One region of the Methylobacterium sp. A54F genome, then DNA from elsewhere that is predicted to be linked to it. Evidence: predicted binding sites of a transcription regulator. Region 1 holds the regulator's gene; the other holds the start of a gene.
The links. Region 1 encodes HrcA, which represses chaperone genes, less so after heat shock. Its sites were predicted from a motif close to GTTAGCACTCNCNNNNNGNGAGTGCTAAC; they were not measured.

Region 2: groES (co-chaperone GroES) is a predicted target of HrcA. The motif match lies at 2,528-2,556, and genes of this name have one in related genera.

Annotation. Positions count from the first base shown of each region.
Region 1 covers NZ_JBKFBF010000017.1:86,435-91,097, reverse strand. Annotated here, with positions in the region: partial or broken gene ACLBXP_RS22640 (DUF1236 domain-containing protein) at 1-513, shown strand, start outside; gene hrcA (heat-inducible transcriptional repressor HrcA) at 1,001-2,080, opposite strand; gene rph (ribonuclease PH) at 2,223-2,936, shown strand; gene rdgB (RdgB/HAM1 family non-canonical purine NTP pyrophosphatase) at 2,933-3,565, shown strand; gene hemW (radical SAM family heme chaperone HemW) at 3,605-4,663, shown strand, end outside.
Region 2 covers NZ_JBKFBF010000002.1:147,999-152,661, reverse strand. Annotated here, with positions in the region: gene ACLBXP_RS04420 (Stf0 family sulfotransferase) at 1-304, opposite strand, end outside; gene groL (chaperonin GroEL) at 418-2,061, opposite strand; gene groES (co-chaperone GroES) at 2,172-2,459, opposite strand; gene ACLBXP_RS04405 (magnesium transporter CorA family protein) at 2,671-3,675, shown strand; gene ACLBXP_RS04400 (GIY-YIG nuclease family protein) at 3,682-3,972, opposite strand; gene glyS (glycine--tRNA ligase subunit beta) at 4,234-4,663, opposite strand, start outside.

The sequences.
Region 1 (4,663 bases):
GGTGCCGGCGGCGGCCGGGACGGTGCCGGCCAGCGCGGCGGCCGCGAGGACGGCGGACAGCGCGGCGACAGGGCGGGCGACCGGAACCAGGCGGGCGACCGCGACGGCGGACGCAACGGTGCGGAGCGCGGTGAGCGCGGTGAGCGCGGCGGTGAGCGCGGTGAGCGCGGTGAGCGCGGCGCCGAGCGGGGCGAGCGCGGCGGTTCGGAGCGGGGCGAGCGCGGCGGCGGCGGTCGCGGCGAGGCACGCGGCGCGGTCCAGCGCCTCGACACCCGCCAGCGCACCGAGTTCCGGCAGTCGATCACCAGCAGCAGCGTGACGCGCGTCTCGAACGTCAACTTCAACATCGCGGTCGGCACGGCGATCCCGCGCTCGATCACGCTCCACACCCTGCCGCCGGCGATCATCAGCCTCGTCCCGGCCTACCGGGGCTACCGCTTCATCCTCGTGCGGGACGACATCCTGATCATCGATCCGGACACCTACGAGATCATCGACGTGATCCCGGCCTGATCCGGCGGGGGCGGGGGCGACCCCGCCCCCTTCCTGGGCTGCTCGACGCCGTGGTTGCCTTGCGCAATCCGAGGTTGTGCGACCGCCGTCGATGGCGGGCGCCGGCTCCCGCGCGATGCCTGGAGGGCTCCTTCGAGGCTTCCTGTGGGGCACCTCAGGATGAGGTGTGGGGGTGGGATGAACCGTCCGGGTTTCCCCACCCGCGACCTCATCCTGAGGCGCGGAGCAAAGCGAAGCCTCGAAGGAGGGCTCCAGGGAGCGCGGCGGGTTCTGAATGGCTCCTTCGAGGCCGCTTCGCGGCGCCTCAGGATGAGGTGTGTGGATGGGATCTGCCGGGTGCTGCGTTGCCTCCCACCCGCGACCTCATCCTGAGGTGCGCAGCGAAGCGAAGCCTCGAAGGAGGCCTCCAGGGATCGCTCGGGCCCTGGAAATCGCGTCGCGGGCGAACCTGCGGTGAGTGGGCGGGAGCGCCCGCTCATCCCGCCTCCTAGCGCCCGCCTTCGAGGAGCTTCGAGACCACGCGGGCGGTGTAGTCGACCATCGGCACGATGCGGGCGTAGTTGAGCCGGGTCGGCCCGATCACGCCGACGACGCCCACGATCTTCTGGGAGCCGTCCCGGAACGGCGCCGCGATCATCGAGGAGCCCGAGAGCGAGAACAGCTTGTTCTCGGAGCCGATGAAGATCCGGACGCCCTCGCCGCCCTCCGCGCGGGCGAGGAGGTCGATGACGTCCTTCTGGGTCTCGAGGTCGTTGAACAGCAGGCGGATCCGCTCGAGGTCCTCCGCAGCGCGCAGGTCGTCGAGGAGGTTCGCCTGGCCGCGCACGATGAGCTGGCGCGCATCCGAGGGGCCGACCGTGGTGGCGAGCCCGGCATCCACGAGGCGCTCGGTCAGCGCGTCGAGCTCGCGCTTCATGGCCTGCCGGCCCGCCTCGATCTCGGCGCGCAGCCGCCCGAGGGTTCGCCCGTGCAGGCGGGCGTTGAGGTAGTTCGAGGCCTCCTGCAGCGCGCTTGCCGGCAGGCCCGGCGGCAGCTCGACGATGCGGTTCTCCACCGACCCGTCGTCGGAGACGAGGACCACCAGGGCACGGTCCATGTCGAGGCGCACGAACTCGATGTGCTTGAGCTGGACGTTCGTCTTGGTGGTGACCACGACGCCCGCCCCCCGGGAGATGCCCGACAGGAGCGTCGAGGCCTCGGCCAGCGCCGAATCGAACGTGTGGCGGGAGGCGGCCGCCCGCATCTGCGCCTCGATGCGCGCCTGCTCGTCGTGGCCGACATCGCCGAGCTCCAGCATCGCGTCCACGAAGAAGCGCAGGCCCTGCTCGGTGGGCAGCCGGCCCGCCGAGGTGTGGGGGGCGTAGATCAGCCCCGAATGCTCCAGATCCGCCATCACGTTGCGGATCGAGGCCGGGGACAGGCCCATCGGCAGGATGCGGGCGAGGTTGCGCGAGCCGACGGGCTCCCCCGTCGACAGGTAGGATTCCACGATCTGGCGGAAGATCTCGCGGGCGCGGTCGTTGAGCGCCGAGAGCGGCTGGAAGGGGGGCGGGGAAAGGTCGGTCACGGGCTGGATCCTGGGGGGCGATTGTGTCCGCGCGGTGCCCCGAGCACAACTGTCCGCCTGTGCCGCACCCCGCGGGCCCGGGTTGCCGGGGGCGGGCCGCTTCCGTAAGAGCGCAGCCCTGACACCCCTCGGGAGAGCCCCCATGCGGCCTTCGAAGCGCGCGCCGGACGAGCTGCGCAAGATCTCGCTCGAACGCGCGGTGGCGCGCTACGCGGAGGGCTCGTGCCTCGTCAGCTTCGGGGAGACGAAGGTGCTCTGCACCGCCTCGCTGGAGGAGCGCGGCCCGCCCTGGCTCAGGGGCTCCGGCAAGGGCTGGGTGACGGCCGAGTACGCGATGCTGCCCCGCGCGACCCACGAGCGCACCCGCCGCGAGGTAAATTCCGGCAAGCCCTCGGGCCGCACGCAGGAGATCCAGCGGCTGATCGGGCGCTCCCTGCGGGCCGTCACCAACCTGCCGGCCCTGGGCGAGCGACAGGTCACCGTGGATTGCGACGTGATCCAGGCCGACGGCGGCACTCGCACGGCGGCGATCACCGGCGCCTGGGTGGCGCTGCACGACTGCTTCGCCTGGATGCGCGGCCGCTCGATCATCTCGGTCGACCCGCTGCGCGACCACGTCGCGGCCGTGTCCTGCGGCATCCACAAGGGCACGCCGGTGCTCGACCTCGACTACGCCGAGGATTCGGGTGCGGAGACGGACGCGAACTTCGTGATCACCGGCACGGGCGGCCTCGTGGAGGTGCAGGGCACCGCCGAGGGCAAGCCCTTCACGGAGGCCGAGCTCCTGGAGCTCCTGCGCCTCGCCAAGGCCGGGGTCGCCGACCTCGTCGCCCTCCAGAAGCAGGCGATCGCATGAGCCACCGCGTCCTGCAGGGCCGGGTCGTCATCGCGACCCACAACGCCGGCAAGCTCGTCGAGATGCGCGAGTTGCTGGCGCCGTTCGGCGTCGAGGCCGTCTCAGCGGGCGAGCTCAAGCTGCCGGAGCCCGACGAGACCGGCACGATGTTCTCCGAGAACGCGGCCATCAAGGCGCTGGCGGCGGCCGAGGCCTCGGGGCTACCGGCCTTCGCGGACGATTCCGGCCTCTGCGTCGACGCCCTCGACGGGGCGCCGGGCCTGTTCTCGGCCCGCTGGGCCGGGCCCTCCAAGGACTTTTCGGGTGCGATGGCGCGGATCGCGGCCGAGCTCGACCGGCGCGGGGCGACCGACCGCCGGGCGCACTTCGTCTCGGCGCTGGTGCTCGCCTGGCCGGACGGGCACACCGAGCTGTTCGAGGGCCGCGTCTTCGGCGACCTCGTGGAGCCGCGGGGCAGCCTCGGCTTCGGCTACGACCCGATGTTCCGCCCCGAGGGGTTCGACCGGACCTTCGGCGAGATCTCCTCCGAGGAGAAGCACGGCGTCGACTGGCAGAACGGCAACGCCCTGTCCCACCGCGCCCGCGCCTTCGTGGATCTCGCCGCCGCCTGCCTGCGCCGGCCCGCCTGAGGGCTTGCCAGCCGGCGCCCGCGCGCCCAAGAGCGCCCGATGAGCGACCGTTCCGGCCCGGACCACCCGACCCGCGACGCGGGCTTCGGGGTCTACCTGCACTGGCCCTTCTGCGCCGCGAAGTGCCCCTACTGCGACTTCAACAGCCACGTCCGCCACGCCCCCGTGGACGAGGCGCGCTTCCTCGCGGCCTTCCGGGCCGAGATCGCGCACGTGGCCGCCCGCACCCCGGGCCGCACCGTGTCGAGCGTCTTCCTCGGCGGCGGCACGCCCTCCCTGATGGCCCCCGCGACGGTGGCGGGCCTGATCGAGGCGGTCGACGCCGCCTGGGGCCTCGCCCCCGAGGCCGAGATCACCCTGGAGGCGAACCCGACGAGCGTCGAGGCGGAGCGCTTCCGCGGCTACCGCGCGGCCGGCGTCAACCGGGTCTCCCTCGGCGTCCAGGCGCTGAACGACGCCGACCTGCGGGCGCTCGGGCGCCTGCACAGCGTCGCGGAGGCGCTGCGGGCCATCGAGACGGCCGCCGCGCACTTCCCGCGCAGCTCCTTCGACCTGATCTACGCCCGCCCCCGCCAGACCCCGGAGGCGTGGCGCGCCGAACTCCGCGAGGCGATCGCGCGGGCGGCCGAGCACCTGTCGCTCTACCAGCTCACCATCGAGCCCGGCACGCCCTTCCACGGGCTGGCCGCCGCCGGCCGCCTTGTGCCGCCCGACGAGGAGACGGCGCGCATCCTCTACGACGTCACGCAGGAGGTCTGCGCCGCCGCGGGCCTGCCCGCCTACGAGATCTCCAACCACGCCCGGCCCGGGGCGCAGTCGCGCCACAACCTGCTCTACTGGCGCTACGGCGAGTACGCGGGCCTCGGCCCCGGCGCGCATGGCCGCCTCGTGACCGCGGAGGGCCGCCTCGGCACCGTGACGGAACGCGCCCCGGAGGCGTGGCTCGCCCGGGTCGAGGCCGAGGGCCACGGCATCGTCGAGACCGAGGTGATCGCCCCCGCCGACCAGGGCGACGAGTTCCTGATGATGGGCCTGCGCCTCGCCGAGGGGATCGACCCCGCCCGCTACGCCGCCCTGAAGGGCCGCCCCCTCGACGCC
Region 2 (4,663 bases), on a different contig from region 1:
CGAACAGGCCCGGGAACAGCTTCAGCGCGTAGATGCCGTTCGGCGTGGCGCCGAGCGTCAGGATCCGCTGCGCCTGGAGGGCCGGATCGTCCGGGTAGTCGGGGTCGTCGTAGCGGCGGCGCGTGGCCCCGTTGAAGTATTCCCGCGGCCGGCCGAGCGCGCCGGTGCTTCCCAGGAGCTCGCAGAAGTAGTTGCTGCCCGAGCGCGGCGCGCCGCACACCGCGTAGCCCCGCGGAAGGGGGAGGGGGTTCTGGGCCGGGTTCGGGTCGGCGCGGCGGCCGAACAGGCGGGCGAGGGGGCTCATCCGAGCCTTATGGGGCCTCCGGCGGCCGTTGCGAAGGGCCGGTGCGGACACCCGGAACGCGAAAGGGGCCGCCTCGCGGCGACCCCTTCCGATCCTTGGCCCGGGTGGTGGACTTAGAAGTCCATGCCGCCCATGCCGCCGCCGCCCGGCATCGCCGGAGCCGCGCTCTCCTTCTTGGGAGCGTCCGCGACCATCGCCTCGGTGGTGACGAGGAGACCGGCGACCGACGCCGCGTCCTGCAGGGCGGTGCGCACGACCTTGGCCGGGTCGACGATGCCGGCCTGGATCATGTCGACGTACTCCTCGGTCTGGGCGTTGAAGCCGTAGGTCTCGGAGCCGGTGTTGTCGGAGATCTTGCCGACCACGATCGAACCCTCGACGCCCGCGTTCTGGGCGATCTGGCGGATCGGGGCCTCGAGCGCCTTCAGCACGATCTTGATGCCGGCCGCCACGTCGGCGTTGTCGTTGGACAGGCCAGCGACCGCCTTCTTGGCGCGGAGGAGAGCGGTGCCGCCGCCGGGGACGATGCCTTCCTCGACCGCCGCGCGGGTGGCGTTGAGGGCGTCGTCGACGCGGTCCTTCTTCTCCTTGACCTCGACCTCGGTCGCGCCGCCGACGCGGATCACCGCGACGCCGCCCGCGAGCTTGGCCAGGCGCTCCTGGAGCTTTTCACGGTCGTAGTCCGAGGTGGTCTCCTCGATCTGCGCCTTGATCTGCCCCACGCGGGCCTCGATGTCGGACTTCTCGCCCGAACCGTCGATGATCGTGGTGTTCTCCTTCTCGATGCGGACGCGCTTGGCGCGGCCGAGCATCGGCAGGGTCACGTTCTCGAGCTTGATGCCGAGGTCCTCGGCGATCATCTGACCGGAGGTCAGGATCGCGATGTCCTCGAGCATGGCCTTGCGACGGTCGCCGAAGCCCGGCGCCTTCACGGCCGCGACCTTGAGGCCGCCGCGGAGCTTGTTCACAACGAGGGTGGCGAGCGCCTCGCCCTCGATGTCCTCGGCGATGATGAGCAGCGGCTTGCCGGTCTGCACCACGGCCTCGAGGACCGGGAGCATCGCCTGGAGCGACGAGAGCTTCTTCTCGTGGATGAGGATGTAGGGATCGTCGAGCTCGGCGACCATCTTCTCGGCGTTGGTGATGAAGTACGGCGAGAGGTAGCCGCGGTCGAACTGCATGCCCTCGACGACGTCGAGCTCGGTCTCGGCGGTCTTCGCCTCCTCGACCGTGATCACGCCCTCGTTGCCCACCTTCTGCATGGCGTGGGCGATCATGTCGCCGATTTCCTTGTCGCCGTTCGACGAGATCGTCCCGACCTGGGCGACCTCCTCCGACGAGGCGACCTTCTTGGCGCGGCCGGTGATGTCCTTGACGGCGGCCTGGGTCGCGAGGTCGATGCCGCGCTTCAGGTCCATCGGGTTCATGCCGGCGGCGACGTACTTGGCGCCCTCGCGGACGATCGCCTGGGCCAGCACGGTGGCGGTGGTGGTGCCGTCGCCGGCGATGTCGTTGGTCTTCGAGGCCACTTCGCGCACCATCTGGGCGCCCATGTTCTCGAACTTGTCGGCGAGCTCGATCTCCTTGGCGACGGTGACGCCGTCCTTGGTGATGCGGGGGGCGCCGAACGACTTCTCGATCACGACGTTGCGGCCCTTCGGGCCGAGCGTGACCTTGACGGCGTCCGCGAGGATGTCGACGCCGCGGAGCATCTTCTCACGGGCGTCGGACGAGAAACGTACGTCTTTGGCTGCCATGTGCAGGGGTCCTCAGATTGCGGTGGTGAGTGCTCCGGGTGCCCGGGAGGGGCAGCGACCGGGAGCGGACGAATGCGGGTGCGGGCGCGCTGAGGCGTCCGGGGCGCGCCTCAGGCGACGACGCCCATGATGTCGGACTCCTTCATGATCAGGAGATCCTGACCGTCGATCTTGACCTCGGTGCCGGACCACTTGCCGAAGAGCACCCGGTCGCCGGCCTTCACGTCGAGCGGGTTCACCCGGCCGGCTTCGTCGCGGGCGCCGGGACCGACGGCGACGATCTCGCCCTCTTGCGGCTTCTCCTTGGCGGTGTCCGGAATGATGATGCCGCCCTTGGTCTTCTCCTCGCCCTCGATGCGGCGGACGACGACACGGTCGTGCAGCGGACGGAACTTCATGAGCTGCCCTCTTGCTTTTCGAATTCGAGATGGCTTGATGCGGCCGAAGCCGCATCCGAACCCCGGCTGTTAGCACTCCCTCCAGAGGAGTGCTAACGCTGGCGGCGAGATAGGCGGACGGCCTTTCCGAGTCAAGGGTGCCGCACCCCCTTGCGCGACCTTGATCGACACGTCCCTTCCCGAACGCGAACCCACCACGGACCCCCTCACCATGCTCAGCCTCCACGGTGCCGAGGGCGCGGTCGGGCACGGCTCCGACCCAGCCGCGATCCCGACCGACGCGATCTGGATCGACCTCGAAGATCCCGACGCCGAAGAGGCGCGCCGCGCCGAGGCGGCGACCGGGATCCGCGTCCCGACCCGCCAGGCGCTAAGCGAAGTCGAGAGTTCGAGCCGCCTGCGCCGCGCCAAGGCGAACCTGTCGGTCTCGACGCCGATGATCACCTTCGAGCAGGCCGATTCGAGCCTGAAGCCGCTGGGCTTCGTGCTGACCAAGGACCACCTCGTCACGGTGCGCTTCCACGACCTGCGGGCCTTCGCGGAGGTGAAGCGGCGAATCGCCGAGGGGGACGGCCCGGCTCAGAACAGCACCGAGATCTTCCTGCTGCTCGTCGAGGAACTGGTGGACAGCCTCGCGGACGCGCTGGAGGACATGGGCGCCGATCTCGACGGACTCTCGACCCGGATCTTCGACTTCGACGTGCGGGCGAAGCCCCGCAACGGGGTCACGGACGCCAAGCCGCCGCCCCGCCGCCGGGACCTCGCGCTCCGCCGCATCCTCCGGGGCATCGCCCGGCGCGGCAAGGCGCTCGGCAAAATCCGCTCCAGCCTGCTCGGCCTGCAGCGGATCGTCCCCTTCGTGGCCTCCGAATGCGACGGCATCCTCCGGCAGGAGGAGGCGGCCTCGCGCTTCGAGACGATCCGGCGGGACATCGAGTCGCTCGAGGAGTTCGAGACGCGGCTCTCGGAGAACGTGCAGTTCCTCCTCGACGCGGCGCTCGGCCTCATCAACATCGAGCAGAACAACGTCTTCCGCGTGCTCACCGTGGTCTCGGCGATCGGCGTGCCGCCGACGCTGCTCGCCTCGATCTACGGCATGAACTTCAAGCACATGCCGGAGCTCGACTGGGCCTGGGGCTACCCCTACGGCCTCGCGCTGATCGTGGTCAGCGCGCTGATCCCCGCCTTGTACTTCAAGGTGAAGGGCTGGTTCTGAGCCCGCTCACCACGGGCCGAGGTTCGGGTGGAGGTCGGACCAGTCGGGGTTCGCCTCCTCGATCAATCGAAGCTTCCAGTCGCGCCGCCATGTCTTCAGGGACTTCTCGCGCTGGATCGCCTCGACCGCTCGGTCGTAGGTTTCATACCAGACGAGGCGCTGCACGCCGTACCGCGTCGCGAAGCCAGGCGTTGCCCCAGTGCGATGCTCGTGCATGCGGCGGGCGAGGTCGCGCGTGACGCCGATGTAGAGGGTGCCGTGCCTCCGGCTCGCGAGGATGTAGACGGCGAACGGCACGGGGCTGACCCGATTCGGTTTGACAGTTCGCGCAGAGGATCGCCGAATAGGACTGATGTCCAGATGCGGTCCGGGGTTTTGCTAGGGCCACCCCCGTTCAGCCAGCAACGCCGTCATCCCGGGGCCGCGCAGCGGAGCCCGGGATCCAGAGCCGCCGAGCTGGCAGAACGAGGCATCGTCGGCGGCTCTGGATTCCGGGCTCGCCTGCGGCGCCCCGGAATGACGGGATTGGGGCGGGGAACGATGCGGCGTTGACCGCGCCTACCCCTCGATCCGCGAGAAATCCGCCACCTCGCGCGTCGCGGCGCGCAGTGCGTTGAGGAGGGCGAGGCGGTTGGCGCGGAGGGCCGGGTCGTCGGCGTTGACCGTCACCGCCTCGAAGAAGGCGTCCACCGGTGCGCGAAGTGCGGAGAGCGCCCGCATGGCCCCCTCGAAATCCTCTGCCGCGACGGCCGCGGAGGCCGCCTCGCGGGCGGTCGCCAGGGACGCCGCCAGCGCCCGCTCCTCGGGCTGGCCGGACGACGCGATCAGCGCCGCGTCGGGCTCGGCGTCGTAGGCGCGCCCGTCCTTCTTCTCCTCGATGCGCAGGATGTTGGCGGCGCGCTTGTAGCCGGCGAGGAGGTTGCGCCCGTCGTCGGTGTCGAGGAAGCGGCCGAGCGCCTCCACGCGACGCACCACCATCAGCAGGTCG